2 regions of the Duganella sp. BJB1802 genome follow, and region 2 is predicted to be linked to the other one. Evidence: predicted binding sites of a transcription regulator. Region 2 holds the regulator's gene; the other holds the start of a gene.
The links. Region 2 encodes FliA, which starts transcription of late flagellar genes. Its sites were predicted from a motif close to CTAAAGTTTNNNNNNNNNNNGCCGNTA; they were not measured.

Region 1 (6,536 bases), on a different contig from region 2:
GGTCCAGCAGGCGGTATGGCGCGGGGCCTTGCAGCGCGTCCAGCAAGGCCGCGATGTTTTGGCTGACATCGTGATCGATGGTGCCGGCGAAAAACTGCTCGGCGTTGCGCTCGTAATGCTGCAGCGTGGTTTGCGTGATCTGCTCGATAGGGTCGGGTTCCATGCCGCCAGTATATACGCCGGCTCATGTCGGCGATTACTGACTCAGAAAAGAGACGCTCGCCCCGCAAAATTGTTTCATACATTCTGGGAATCGCTATATAGTTAGCCTATAGCAACGCGCTAATTACCCAGGAGATAAATATGAAACTTGATGCCCTGTTCCAGAATCCAACTGCGTTGCCCACCGCGCCTAAAGTCGTGGAAGAGCTGATCAGCAGTTTCGACAAGGCCAGCGTCTCGACCGAAGAGATCGCGAAAAAACTGTCGACGGATCCGGTGCTGAGCGCCAAGCTGCTGCGCCTGGCCAACTCGGCCTACTACCACGTCTCGCGCAGCATCGGCACCGTGGAGGATGCGGTGCTGATGCTCGGCTTCGTCACCGTCCGCACGCTGGTCATCAGCTCCGGCCTGGTCAGCGGTTTCAAGACCGTGCCCGGCCTCGACCTCAAACAATTCTGGCGCTACAGCCTGCACACTGCGGTGTCGGCCAAGTGGATCGCCAAGAAGACCAAGGAAAACACCGACCTCGCCTTCACCATCGGCATGATGCACGCCATCGGCCAGCTGGTGATCCACTCGGCGATGGCCGAGCAGGCGATGGCGCTCGACAAGGTGGCCGGCCCGCTGGACCCGCGCCGCCTGGACGCCGAGCAAGCCTCGTTCGGCTTCACCTTCGCCGATGTCGGCGCAGAATTGGCCAAGCGCTGGAAGTTCCCGCTGACCTTCTCGGAAACCATCCTGGCCTTCCCCGAGCCGCACCACAACGGCGAACTGAACCGCTTGGCCGCCGTGGTCTCGCTGGCCGCCTGGCGCGCCCGCGTCGAGCAGGCCCAGCTGAGCGACGATGAAATCGAAGCCTGCTACCCGGCCGACCTGGCCGAGGAACTGGGCCTGGACGACAACGCCCTGATCGATGAAATGCCGTCGCCGGACGAACTGAGCGCCGGTTTGGAGGAGCTGGTCAAATAATCCAGCTTATCTAAAAAACCATGGAAGCCGCCGGTTTTACGCCGCGCGGCTTTTTTTTTCGACTTTTTTCAAATATTTTTTCAAAACACCCTAAAGTTCGCGTTTAAGGCGACGTTAATCAGGACATGCGGTAATCCGTTTTAACTAAACCAGGGTGAGAACATGACCTCCACCGAAGTCCTCTCGATGTACGAAAACATTGCCGGCCTGTCCAATCAAATGGCTGCCGCCGCGCGTCTGGGGGATTGGGACGGCCTGAGCCGCCTGGAAGCGCAATGCGCCAGCGCCGCGCGTCCGGCCGACGCCGGCGTGCCCAGCCTGAGCGGCGCCCCGCGCCTGCGCAAGATCGACCTGCTCAAGCAGATCCTGGCCAACGACCGCGCCATCCGCGACGTCACCGAACCTTGGCTGAACAACGTGCCGGGCATGGCGCGTCAGTAAAAACCGCCGCCCCAATGTAAAAAAGCGCCCGAGGGCGCTTTTTTTTACGTCCGCACGGCGATCAGCTCGCCAGCGCCACGCGCAGCGACAGCGCGATACCCTGCGCTGCCTGGGTGATCTCGTCCAGCGACGGGAAGCTCGGCGCGATGCGGATATGGCTATCCTTCGGATCGTTACCGTAAGGGAAAGCCGCGCCGGCCGGCGTCAGCGTGATGCCGGCCTCCTTGGCCAGCGCCACCGTGCGCTTGGCCGAACCCGGCGGCGTCACCAGGTCGATGAAATAGCCGCCCAGCGGACGCGTCCACGACACGCCCGGCACGTCGGCCAGGTAGCGCTCGAACTGTTCCAGCACCGCGTCGAACTTCGGCTTGAGCAGCAGGCGATGCTGTTCCATCAACGCTTCCACGGTCGGCAGGTCCTTCAGCAGTTGCACGTGGCGCAGCTGGTTGATCTTGTCCGGGCCGATGCTGCGGATGCCGGCGTGCTTGGTCCACCAGGCGATGTTGGCCGGCGAGGCCGCCAGCGCAGCGACGCCCGAACCAGCCCAGCTCACCTTGGACGACGACGCGAACACGATCGCGCGGTCCGGGTTGCCGGCCTGCGCGCACGCCTCCAGGATGTTGGCCACGGCCAGCTTCTGCTCGCCCAGATGGTGGAAGCGGTAAGCGTCGTCCCACATCAGGCGGAAGTCCGGCGCCGCCGTCTTCATGGCCGCCAGGCGGGCCACCACCTCGTCCGAATACACCACGCCACCCGGATTGCTGTACTTCGGCACACACCACATGCCCTTGATGCTGGCGTCCTCGGCCACCAGTTTTTCCACCAGGTCCATGTCCAGGCCGTTTTCGGTCATCGGGATGTTGATCATCTTGATGCCGCGCGCTTCGCAGATGGCGAAATGGCGGTCGTAGCCCGGCACCGGGCACAGGAAGGTCACCGGCTCGCGCACCCACGGCGCGTTGCCGGGCGTGCCGTTGAGCAGGCTGTAGACGATCACGTCATGCATCAGCGACAGGCTGGCGCTGCTGTCGACCACGACCTGCGCGGCCGGCACGTCCAGCAGCTGGCCGAACAGCGCGCGCGCTTCCGGCAGGCCGATGGTGCCGCCGTAGTTGCGGCAATCGGTGCCGTCGGCGGCCTTGTAGGTGTCCAGCGACGCCATCAGGGCGTTCGACAGGTCCAGCTGTTCGGGGGCTGGCTTGCCGCGGGACATGTCCAGCTTCAGGCCAAGTTGTTTGAAAGTTTGGTATTGCTCGTGATGCTGAGACTGAAAATCTGCTGCGGTCATAAGGCTCTTTCAGGAATGGGGAAGACGGTGGGCGTCGAACACTATAACCCAGATCGCCTGAGCCCGATAAGAGCGAGCTTGTTATAAGCTTATTACCTTTTTATTGTTTTTCCATCATGGATTCCGGCGTGACCTCGTGCAGCGGCGGCGCCTCCATCGGCGTTTCGCCCTCGGCGGCCGGCTTTTTCTTGCGGAATCCCTGCCAGATCTTCAACGGCCCGCTGCCGCGTTTCTTGCGCAGATAGAAGTAGCCGCCCGCGCCCAGCAGCAGCGCCAGCGCGCCGGCCCCGCCCGCGATCAGCGGCCAGTTGCTGGCGGCCGGCTCCGGCGGTTTTTCCTTTTTGTACTTCAGCTTGGGCAGCACGCGCACCTTCTTGACCGGCACGTCCGCTTCGGCCGAGGCCGATTCTCCCCCGCCAGCCGCCGCAGAAGCCGATGCCGATGCCGGCGCCGAAGCCGCAGCGCTTTGCGCCGCCCCGTGTCCCGCGCCGTCCGCGCTGCCGCTGGCGTGCGCGCCGGAGCTCGCCGTCGCAGCCATCACGGGTGCCGAGCCCGCCCACGCAGCCGACGCCGCCCCGTCCTGTCCCGCCGCCGCGTTGCCGTGTACCGATGCCGCGCCGCCATGCCCGGATGCCGCGCCGGCCTGGACGCCAGAGGCAGCAGACGCTGCCGCGCTGGCCGCCCCGCCCTTCGCGCCCAACGCGCCTTGCAGCAGCTTGACCCTGCCCTCCAGCTCGACCAGCTTGCTGGACAACTCCATGCTATGCGTATCGAGCGCCGCGCATTCCTTCGCGCTCATGCCCGACGGCGCGCACGCCGCCGGCGCCGCCGGCCGCTTCACGCCCTTGGGCAGCGGCAGCGGCGGCAAGGGCAGCAGAGCCTGCGCCACGCCCAGCGGCACCGCGCCGCCAGCCTGATCCGCCTCGCCGCCGCCCGTCTTGTCGGTAGTCGGCCGACGCGCAGGCAGCGGCGCCGGCCGCCGCACCGGCGCCATCGATCCCGCCGACGACCGCAAGCCACCCGGCTCGCCCACTTCCGATTCATGCGCGGCCGGCATTGGCGCCGGCCGCGTCCTGTCCCGCACTGGCGCGGCGACCGGCGCAACCGGGGCCGTTGACGGCGCCGGGGCCGGAGCAGTCGCCTGAACCGCCCGTTCCGCCCGCGCCAGCAGCGCCGCCTGCGCCGCCGTCACGGGCGGCAACGGCGGCGGCGCCGGATTCGGGTCGGCCTGGAGCCACACGGTCGCCGCGCGCACATCCTGGCGCCCGGCCGCGCTCAGCTCCAGGAACAAATGGACATACTCGGCATCGATGGCGCGGGTGGTGGTCAGATGCAGGAACTGGCGGCCGTCGCGCCGCACCACGGCCATGTGCAGCGAGCCCAGCGCCGGATTCATGCTGATGTTGGCGCCGCGATACACGTCCTGCTGCGCCAAGCGCACCTGCAACGCCGACACCTCGTCCGGCGCCAGCTGCACCAGCTCGATGTCGGCCGCCAGCGGCTGGCCGATGTAGGATCGCACGGCGATATCGCCCAGCTCCGCCGCCGGGGCGGCGGTGGCCAGCAATAAGGCGCCGGCGCCGGCAAGGATCGAGGTCAGGAGAGTGTTGCGCTGCATGTTGGGGTCGCTTGGCCGCGAATTCTTAAAGTGTATCAGCTATAACGGCTGATTTTCCCGGTTTTGTAGCCCTAGGTTAATTTTTCCAGACTGCGCTACACTGGACGGACCTTGGCAAATACACATGATTGCCATCCCCGAGCAAAGGAAAAACCATGAACACCAGAAGTGAACGTGACAGTTTCGGCCCGATCGACGTCCCCGACCACCAGCTGTGGGGCGCGCAAACCCAGCGCTCGCTGGAGCATTTCCGCATCTCCACGGAGCGCATGCCGCCCGAGCTGATCCACGCCTTGGCCAGCGTCAAGCGCGCCGCCGCCCGCGTCAACCTGGACCTGGGCCTGCTGGAGGGCGCCAAGGCCATCGCCATCACCCAGGCCGCCGACGAGGTGTTGGCCGGCAAGCATCCGACCGAATTCCCGCTGGCCGTGTGGCAGACCGGCTCCGGCACCCAGTCCAACATGAACATGAACGAGGTGCTGGCCAACCGCGGCTCCGAGCTGATGGGCGGCGTGCGCGGCGAGGCCCGCAAGCTGCACCCCAACGACGACGTCAACAAAGGCCAGTCGTCGAACGACATCTTCCCCACCGCCATCCACGTGGCCGCCGCGCAGGCGCTGGCCAACAACGTGCTGCCGGCGCTGCGCCAGCTGCGCGACCAGCTGCACGCCAAGGCCGAAGCCTTCGCCGACATCGTCAAGATCGGCCGCACCCACCTGCAGGACGCCACCCCGCTGACGCTGGGCCAGGAATTCTCCGGCTACGTGGCCCACCTCGACTTCGCCGAGCGCGCCATCGGCACCGCCCTGCCCGGAGTGCTGCAGCTGGCCGCCGGCGGCACTGCGGTCGGCACCGGCCTCAACGCCCACCCCGAATACGCGCACCGCATCGCCGCCGAGCTGGAGCACACGCTGGCCCTGCCCTTCCGCAGCGCCGACAACAAGTTCGCCGCGCTGGCCGGCCACGACGCCCTGCTGTCGGCGCACGGCGCGCTCAAGACGCTGGCCGCCGCGCTGATGAAGATCGCCAACGACATGCGCTGGATGGCGTCCGGCCCGCGCTCCGGCCTGGGCGAGATCACCATCCCGGAAAACGAGCCGGGCAGCTCCATCATGCCGGGCAAGGTCAACCCGACCCAATGCGAGGCGCTGACCATGCTGTGCTGCCAGGTGTTCGGCAACGACGTCGCCATCACCGTGGGCGGCGCCTCCGGCAACTTCGAGCTCAACGTCTACAAGCCGCTGATCGCCCACAACTTCCTGCAAAGCGCGCGCCTGCTTGCCGACGGCATGCGCAGCTTCGACGAGCACTGCGTGCACGGCATCGAGCCCAACCGCGCGCGCATCGCCGAGCTGATGGAGCGTTCGCTGATGCTGGTGACGGCGCTGGCGCCGCACATCGGCTACGACAAGGCGGCCGCCATCGCCAAGCGGGCGCAGCATGAGGGAAGCACGTTGAAGGAGGCCGCGCTGGCGCTGGGCTACGTCAGCGCCGAGCAGTTCGAGCAGTGGATAGTGCCGCTGGATATGACCCGTCCCGGCGCCAAAGGTTGACCTTCGTTAAAAGCCCCGGGAATAGCGCACGCCGGTCAGCCAGTCCGGCTTGGCGCCGGCGTCGTGGCCGGGGTTGACCCGCCACATGACGGCGCCGGTCAGCTTGCCCAGGCGGCCGTCGCGGCCGAAGGTGGTGGTGTAGCCGAATTCCAGGTCGCGCTCGGTGGCGGTCGGCCGCAGGTTCAGCGTCGGCGCGCCGAAGGCCGGGGCGCCGGGGTCGCCGCTCTGCGGCGCCGCGCCGCTGTATTGCAGCGTGCCGGCCCGCACCTTGGCCGGCACCGACAAGGTCACGGCGAAACGGTCGTGGCTGTTGAACAGCTGGCGCGTCGAGAGCCCCACGCTGAACGCCATCGTGCGTACCGACGACACCTGGGCGATCAAACTGTCCGGATTGCCGATGCCCTCGGTGCGACCGTAGGACGCCATCAGCATCAGCGCGCTGCGCGAACTGAGCGCGTAGCCCAGCGAGGCCGACGTGAAGGTGGTGGTGGGCCGGGTGTTCATC
Region 2 (6,536 bases):
GCTCGACGTGGTGATCCGCCAGAAGCTCAATCTGTTCTACGTGTCGAACGGCCAGCGCGTGCCGGAAGACCTGCACCTGGCCGATCCGGCCTACCTGATCGACCGCGCTTTCAAGTTGAAACGCGACGTCGTCAACACCCAGTACCTGGACGCCGAACTGCCTCTGCTGATGAGCAACGGCCAGAACGAGCAAGCGCTGCGCGAGGTGCACCTTGGCTAATTTCGATTTCGACCAGGCGGAGGGCCTGCGCCGCATGCTGGCGGGGCCGCAGCCCCGCATCGTCACCTTCCTGTCGGCCACGCCGCAGGACGACAAGGGCGCCATGCTGGTCAACCTGGGCGCCTCGCTGGCGCGCGCCGGCAACGACGTGCTGCTGGTGGACGCCTGCGCCAGCGCCCACGGCGTGGCTTCGCGCCTGGGCGTGGACGGCGGCGCCAGCCTGCTCAACGTGGCGCGCCAGGAGTGCGCGCTCAACCAGGTGATCCACCAGGTGCCGCAAGGGTTCTCTGTGGCGTCGATGACACGCGGCGTGCCGCGCAGCGGTCCGGACGAGACGCGCCGCCTGGCCAAGGCCTTCGACGTGCTGGCCAAGCAGACCGGCATCGTCATCGTCGACGGCGAGTTCGACGGCGTGGCCTTCCCGGTGCCGGTCATGGCCAGCTCGGAAATCGTGGTGCAGGTGTCGAATAGCGCTACCTCGATCAAGGCCGCGTACAGTATGATCAAGCGCCTGAACCAGGAGCTGGGACGGCGGCCGTTCGGAATTGTGGTCACCGGGGCTTCCGAATCGGAAGCAAAGGTGGTATACGATAACATGGCACAGGCGGCCAGCCGATACCTCGCGGTGAACCTCGTTTCGATGGGATCGGTGCCGGCGGACGAATATCTGCAGCGCGCCGCACGCTTGGGGCGTGCGGTGGTCGATGCGTTTCCGCTGGCCGGGGCTTCGGTCGCGTTCCGTCAACTGGCGGGCCGCTTCGCGCTGGCCGGCTCGCCATCTTTCCGTTAAGGGAGCATGACAATTTTAGCGCTTAATCAATAATAAACAGGCTATGTACACGGTCAAAGGGAAAGTGGACAAGGATTCTTTGCTGACGGAGCATATGCCGTTGGTCAAACGCCTGGCCCATCACATGAAGGCGAAACTGCCGCCCAGCGTCGAAGTCGACGATCTGGTGCAAGCCGGGATGATCGGCCTGCTCGACGCCATCAGCCGTTACGAAGACACGCATGGCGCCCAGTTCGAAACCTACGCCGTGCTGCGCATCCGCGGCGCCATGCTCGACGAGCTGCGCAACAGCGACTGGCTGCCGCGCTCGATGCGCCAGAACATGCGCAAGATCGAGACCGCGATGAGCACGCTGCAGCAGCGCCTCGGCCATCCGCCGACCGAGTCGGAGGTGGCCAAGATGCTCAAGCTGTCGCTGGCCGATTATCAGGAAATGCTGTCCGACGGCGGCGGCCACCAGCTGGTGTACTACGAGGATTTTCACGACGACGACGGCAACGACAGCTTCCTCGACCGCTACTGCTCGGATGAGGAGAGCGATCCGTTGCGCTCGCTGCTGGACGGCGACTTCCGCCAGGCAGTGATCGACGCCATCGACGCGCTGCCGCCGCGCGAGAAGATCCTGATGGGGCTGTACTACGAAGAGGAGCTCAACTTGAAAGAAATCGGCGCCGTGATGGGCGTATCGGAATCGCGCGTATCGCAGCTGCATACGCAGGCCGTGGCGCGCTTGCGCGCCTCACTCCGGGAGCGGTCTTGGACTGGGCCAGCGTAGCCGGGGTGCTGCTGGCGCTGGCCGGCATCGTCGTCGGCCAGTCGCTCGAGGGCGGCAAGCTCGGCTCGCTGCTGCAGCCGGCCGCGTTCGCGATCGTGGTCATCGGCACCTTCGGCGCGGTGATGCTGCAGACCCGCTTCAAGACCTTCCTGCGCGGCGTGCGCATGCTGCGGCTGGTGTTCGCGCCGCCGGCCGACACCCGCGCCGTGCTGGCGCGCGACATCAACGCCTGGAACCTGGCGGCGCGCCGCGACGGCCTGCTGTCGCTGGAGCGCTACATGCTCTCGTCCAAGGACCAGTTCAACACCAAGGGCCTGCGCCTGATCGTCGACGGCATCAATCCCGACAAGCTGCGCCAGATCCTCGACACCGAGATCACCGCCTACGAGACCGAGGAGCGCCAGGCGGTGCGGATCTGGGAATCGGCGGCCGGCTATTCGCCCACCATCGGCATCCTGGGCGCGGTGCTGGGCCTGATCCACGTGATGGAGAACCTCACCGATCCGAGCAAGCTGGGCTCGGGCATCGCGGTGGCCTTCGTGTCGACCATCTACGGGGTCGGCCTGGCCAACCTGTTCTTCTACCCGATCGCCAACAAGCTCAAGGCCATCGTCACGCAGGCGGTGCACCAGCAGGAGATCGCCGCCGCCGTGTTCTACGACATCGCCACCGGCGACCACACGCGCGTCATCGACGAGCGCATCGCCACGCTGATGCGGGAACACTGACATGCAGAACCGCCGCGCGCGCAGGAAGTTCGACGACGAGCCGGAGAACCACGAGCGCTGGCTGATTTCCTACGCCGACTTCATCACGCTGCTGTTCGCCTTCTTCGTCGTCATGTACGCGATCTCGGTGGTCAACATCGGCCGCTACAAGGTGCTGTCGGTCGCGCTGGGGGACGCCTTCGGCGGCGCCGGCTCGGCCAAGCCGGTCACCACCGAGGTGCCCAACCTGCCCATCCCCAATCCCAACCTGCGCCGCCACGCCGAACTGCTGCGCAAGGAAAAAACCCAGATGACCAAGCTGGCGCAGGACTTGTTGTCCACGCTGGCGCCGCTGGTCAAGGAGGGCAAGGTGCGCGTCACGCAGAACAGCCGCGGCGTCAGCGTCGAGATCAACGCCTCGGTGCTGTTCGATCCGGGAGACGCGCGCCTGACCAGCGAATCGACCGAGGCGCTGCGCGCCGTGGCCGGCCTGCTCAAGAACGACGACCACAATGTGCAGGTGGAGGGCCACACCGACAACCAGCCGATCCGCAACGCGCTGTTCCCGTCCAACTGGGAGCTGTCGGCGGTGCGCGCCAGCAGCGTGGTGCGGCTGTTCATCGACGCCGGCGTGGCGCCGGGACGGTTGACGGCGGTGGGCTTCAGCTCGAACGTGCCGGTGGCGTCGAACGACAATCCGATCGGCCGCGCGCGCAATCGCCGCGTGGCGGTCACGATCTTGTCCGGTATTCCGGATACGGTGACGGAAGTGCCGACGCAGGCGCCGGCCCAGCAATAGATAAAATTGGATCAGCCGGCCAGGAATCCGCGGCTGCGGGGCAGGGTGGTGGACAGGCCGCCAGGGCCGTAGAAATTGTTGGCGCCGGCCGATTGCGGACGCAGCGCCTGCAGCGCGCCTTGCGTGTGGCCCATCTGCTTGTTGATCAGCATGCCGTTGATGCGGTTCAGTTCCTTGGCTTCGCGCGCGTGGTGCTGCAGCGCCTGCCACAGGGCGGTGGCTTCGGCGGCGTCGGCGCCGCTGGCGGCGACCCAGGCATCCATGCCGGCTTCCTCGGCCGGGTAGCCGGCCTTGCCCAGGGCGCGGTGGCGCTGGGCCGACAACAGGGTCATCTGCGTGACCAGTGCCGATTTCTTCGTGGTGACCGCCGTCAGGCCGTCGATTTCCGCCGCCACCAGGTGTTGCTGTTCCTGCTTCAGGACGCCCAGCAGGGTCGTCATGATCTGTTCTTCTTCGCGCAGGCTGTTCAGCGGGGTAGCGGTTGACATGGTAAGACCTATCGTTTGCGAGAGTGCAGCAGATCCTTGACTGTATCCAGCAAGCCATCCGCCACTTTTTCCGAGTTGACCTGGAACTGACCGTCGGCAATCGCCAGCTTGATGCGCTCGACCTTTTTGGTATCGAACACAGCGTTGGCGCCGCCGGCCGCACTGGCCGCCAATGCCTGGCCTTGCGGCGACAGGCGCACGTTGTCGGACGTTGCGGGTGTCGCCGGGGCGGCCGCCTTGTCCGCGCCGCGCGCGGTCGAGGTGGAAGCCGGGGTCGACGACGGCAAGCCGGTCGTGCTCTTCAATGTATCGTTGATTTTCACAGCATTATCCTTCTCTGGTAGGAGTACGAAACTCCGGGATCTGACTCTATAACGGCGGCCGCGCGCAAAACTTTAGCGTTGCTTTACCGCAAGATCCCCGGCGTTCCGTCAAAACGCCACCTCCACCAGTCCGCCCGCCTTGGCGATCCCGGTGATTTGCTGCCCACCGGAAGTTTTTACCTGGACCACCTGGCCGTCGCCGGCCGTGCTCATGGCGCGGGCTTCGGCCGAGACGCTGAAGCCGTTGCCGCTGGAAACCAGCCGCACCAGTTGCCCGGATTGCACCACCGGCTTGCTGCGCAGCGTATCGAGGCGCAGCGGGGTGCCCGGCGGCAGTGAAATATTGGTGCTGCGGCCGATCACCTGGCCCATGTCGGTGGCGATGCCGGCCGGCAGCGCGGTCAGGTCGCCCTTCAAGGTCACCAGCTGGCTGGCCTCGATGGCCTGGCCCTGGGCCAGCGGGGCGGCGCTGGCGATGTACTCGCCGACCACGGTGACCGTGGCTTGAATATATACCGTCCAGGCCGTTGGTGTCGCACAGCGCACGCCGACCGTGGTCTTGCCCCAGGCGCGCGCGCCGGGCATGAAGAAGGCCTGCGGATCGGGGCAGGCGGCCAGGTTCATGCGCGGGTCGATGGCGCCCACGGCGACCGTCACCTGGCCGGGCAGGCCGCCGCTTTGCACCTGCAGGAATTGTTCGACGCTGCGCTTGAGCGCGGCGGCGTCCTGGCGCAGCGGCGCTTGCTGGGCGTGGGCCGCCGGCAACAGGGCCAGCAGGGCGGCGGTGATGAGCAGTCGTTTCATGGCGTGTGAGTCCCCTTCAATATTGCCATCATAGTCTGGCAGCCTGGACTTGAAGCCTTGAATAGGACCGAAAAGCAGTGGCTTATCGCCGGATCGTTACCGCCGGCAACTCCGTATCATCGATCCTGTCATAACAAGTGCGTCCATTGGGAGCTGCCATGGTTGGGAAACTCGACGATTACCTGCGCTTTAACGAAGCCGCGCTGAGCCTGCGCTCTCAGCGGCAGAGCGTGCTCGCCTCGAACATCGCCAACGGCGACACGCCCAACTACAAGGCCCGCGACATCGATTTTTCCAGCGCCATGCAGGCCGCGCTGGACAAGGCCAGCCCCAGCGCCAACGCCACCTTGAAGACCACCGCCAGCAAGCATTACCCCAACCCCCTGCAAGACGGTACGACGATGGCGGACGGCACGCCGCTGCTGTACCGCGGCGTGGTGCAGGGCGCGGTCGACGGCAACACGGTCGACATGGATGTGGAACGCAACCAGTTCGCCGACAACGCCATCCGCTACGAGGCTGGCATCACCGCAATCAACGCCCAGATCAAAACCATGATGGCGGCGATACAGGGAGGTAGCTGATCATGTCGCTGTTTAATATTTTCAATGTTTCAGGTTCGGCCATGAGCGCCCAGGCGCAACGGCTCAACGTGGTGGCGTCCAACCTGGCCAACGCCGACAGCGCCACCAGCGCCAGCGGCGAGGCCTACCGCGCGCGCCAGGTGGTGTTCGAGGCCACCACGCCGACCGACGGCGGGGCCTCGACCGGGGTGCGGGTCAAGCAGGTGGTGGAAGACCAGTCGCCGATGAAGCAGATGTACGACCCCAAGCATCCGATGGCCGACGACAAGGGCTATGTGACCATGCCCAACGTGAACGTGGTCGACGAGATGGTCAACATGCTGTCGGCCTCGCGCTCCTACCAGACCAACGTCGAGACGATGAACGCGGCCAAGACGCTGCTGCTTAAAACCCTGACCATCGGCCAGTAATTCATAAGAGGACATCATGACCATCAGCGCAGTGATCGACACGCCCGTAGCGGCGCCGATCAACACCACCAACACCGGCAGCACCACCAAGTCCACCGACGACGTCGGCGCGGACCAGGACAAGTTCATGAAGCTGCTGGTGACGCAGCTGAAGAACCAGGACCCGCTGAACCCGATGGACAACGCGGCCATGACCAGCCAGCTGGCCCAGCTGTCGACGGTGACCGGCATCAACAAGGTCAACGCCACGCTGGAATCGCTGCGCACCGACCAGGCCGCCTCGCAATCGCTGACCGCGACCAACCTGATCGGCAAGGGCGTGCTGGTGGCGGGCAAGGGCGTCGACCTGACGACCAGCACCGACAGCGCCGGCACGACCACCAGCACCAGCGTGTTCGGCATCGACCTGGCCTCGCCGGCCGAGAGCGTGACGATCTCGATCCAGGACAAGAGCGGCGCCGTGGTGCGTACCATGAGCATGAAGAGCACCGACGTCGGCACCTACCCGATCACCTGGGACGGCACCACCGACGCCAAGACCACCGCGCCGGCCGGCAGCTACACCTTCACGGTGAAGGCGGTCAGCGCCGGCAAGACCCTGACCGACGCCACGCCGCTGCAGCTGGCGGCGGTGGC

Region 1: a site for FliA is predicted at 1,222-1,248, ahead of HUX88_RS21295 (flagellar protein FliT). Genes of this name have one in related genera too.

The regions. Positions count from the first base shown of each region.
Region 1 is NZ_JABWEF010000014.1:65,079-71,614, reverse strand. Features, by position in the region: gene HUX88_RS21305 (bifunctional 2-polyprenyl-6-hydroxyphenol methylase/3-demethylubiquinol 3-O-methyltransferase UbiG) at 1-163, opposite strand, end outside; gene HUX88_RS21300 (HDOD domain-containing protein) at 304-1,131, shown strand; gene HUX88_RS21295 (flagellar protein FliT) at 1,294-1,572, shown strand; gene HUX88_RS21290 (aminotransferase class I/II-fold pyridoxal phosphate-dependent enzyme) at 1,634-2,860, opposite strand; gene HUX88_RS33010 (FimV family protein) at 2,961-4,478, opposite strand; gene fumC (class II fumarate hydratase) at 4,634-6,031, shown strand; gene HUX88_RS21275 (hypothetical protein) at 6,038-6,536, opposite strand, start outside.
Region 2 is NZ_JABWEF010000019.1:84,332-90,867, reverse strand. Features, by position in the region: gene flhF (flagellar biosynthesis protein FlhF) at 1-220, shown strand, start outside; gene HUX88_RS25485 (antiactivator of flagellar biosynthesis FleN protein) at 213-1,010, shown strand; gene HUX88_RS25480 (RNA polymerase sigma factor FliA) at 1,054-1,785, shown strand; gene HUX88_RS25475 (flagellar motor protein) at 1,767-2,513, shown strand; gene motD (flagellar motor protein MotD) at 2,515-3,291, shown strand; gene HUX88_RS25465 (flagella synthesis protein FlgN) at 3,303-3,779, opposite strand; gene flgM (flagellar biosynthesis anti-sigma factor FlgM) at 3,788-4,102, opposite strand; gene flgA (flagellar basal body P-ring formation chaperone FlgA) at 4,211-4,906, opposite strand; gene flgB (flagellar basal body rod protein FlgB) at 5,065-5,490, shown strand; gene flgC (flagellar basal body rod protein FlgC) at 5,493-5,900, shown strand; gene HUX88_RS25440 (flagellar hook assembly protein FlgD) at 5,917-6,536, shown strand, end outside.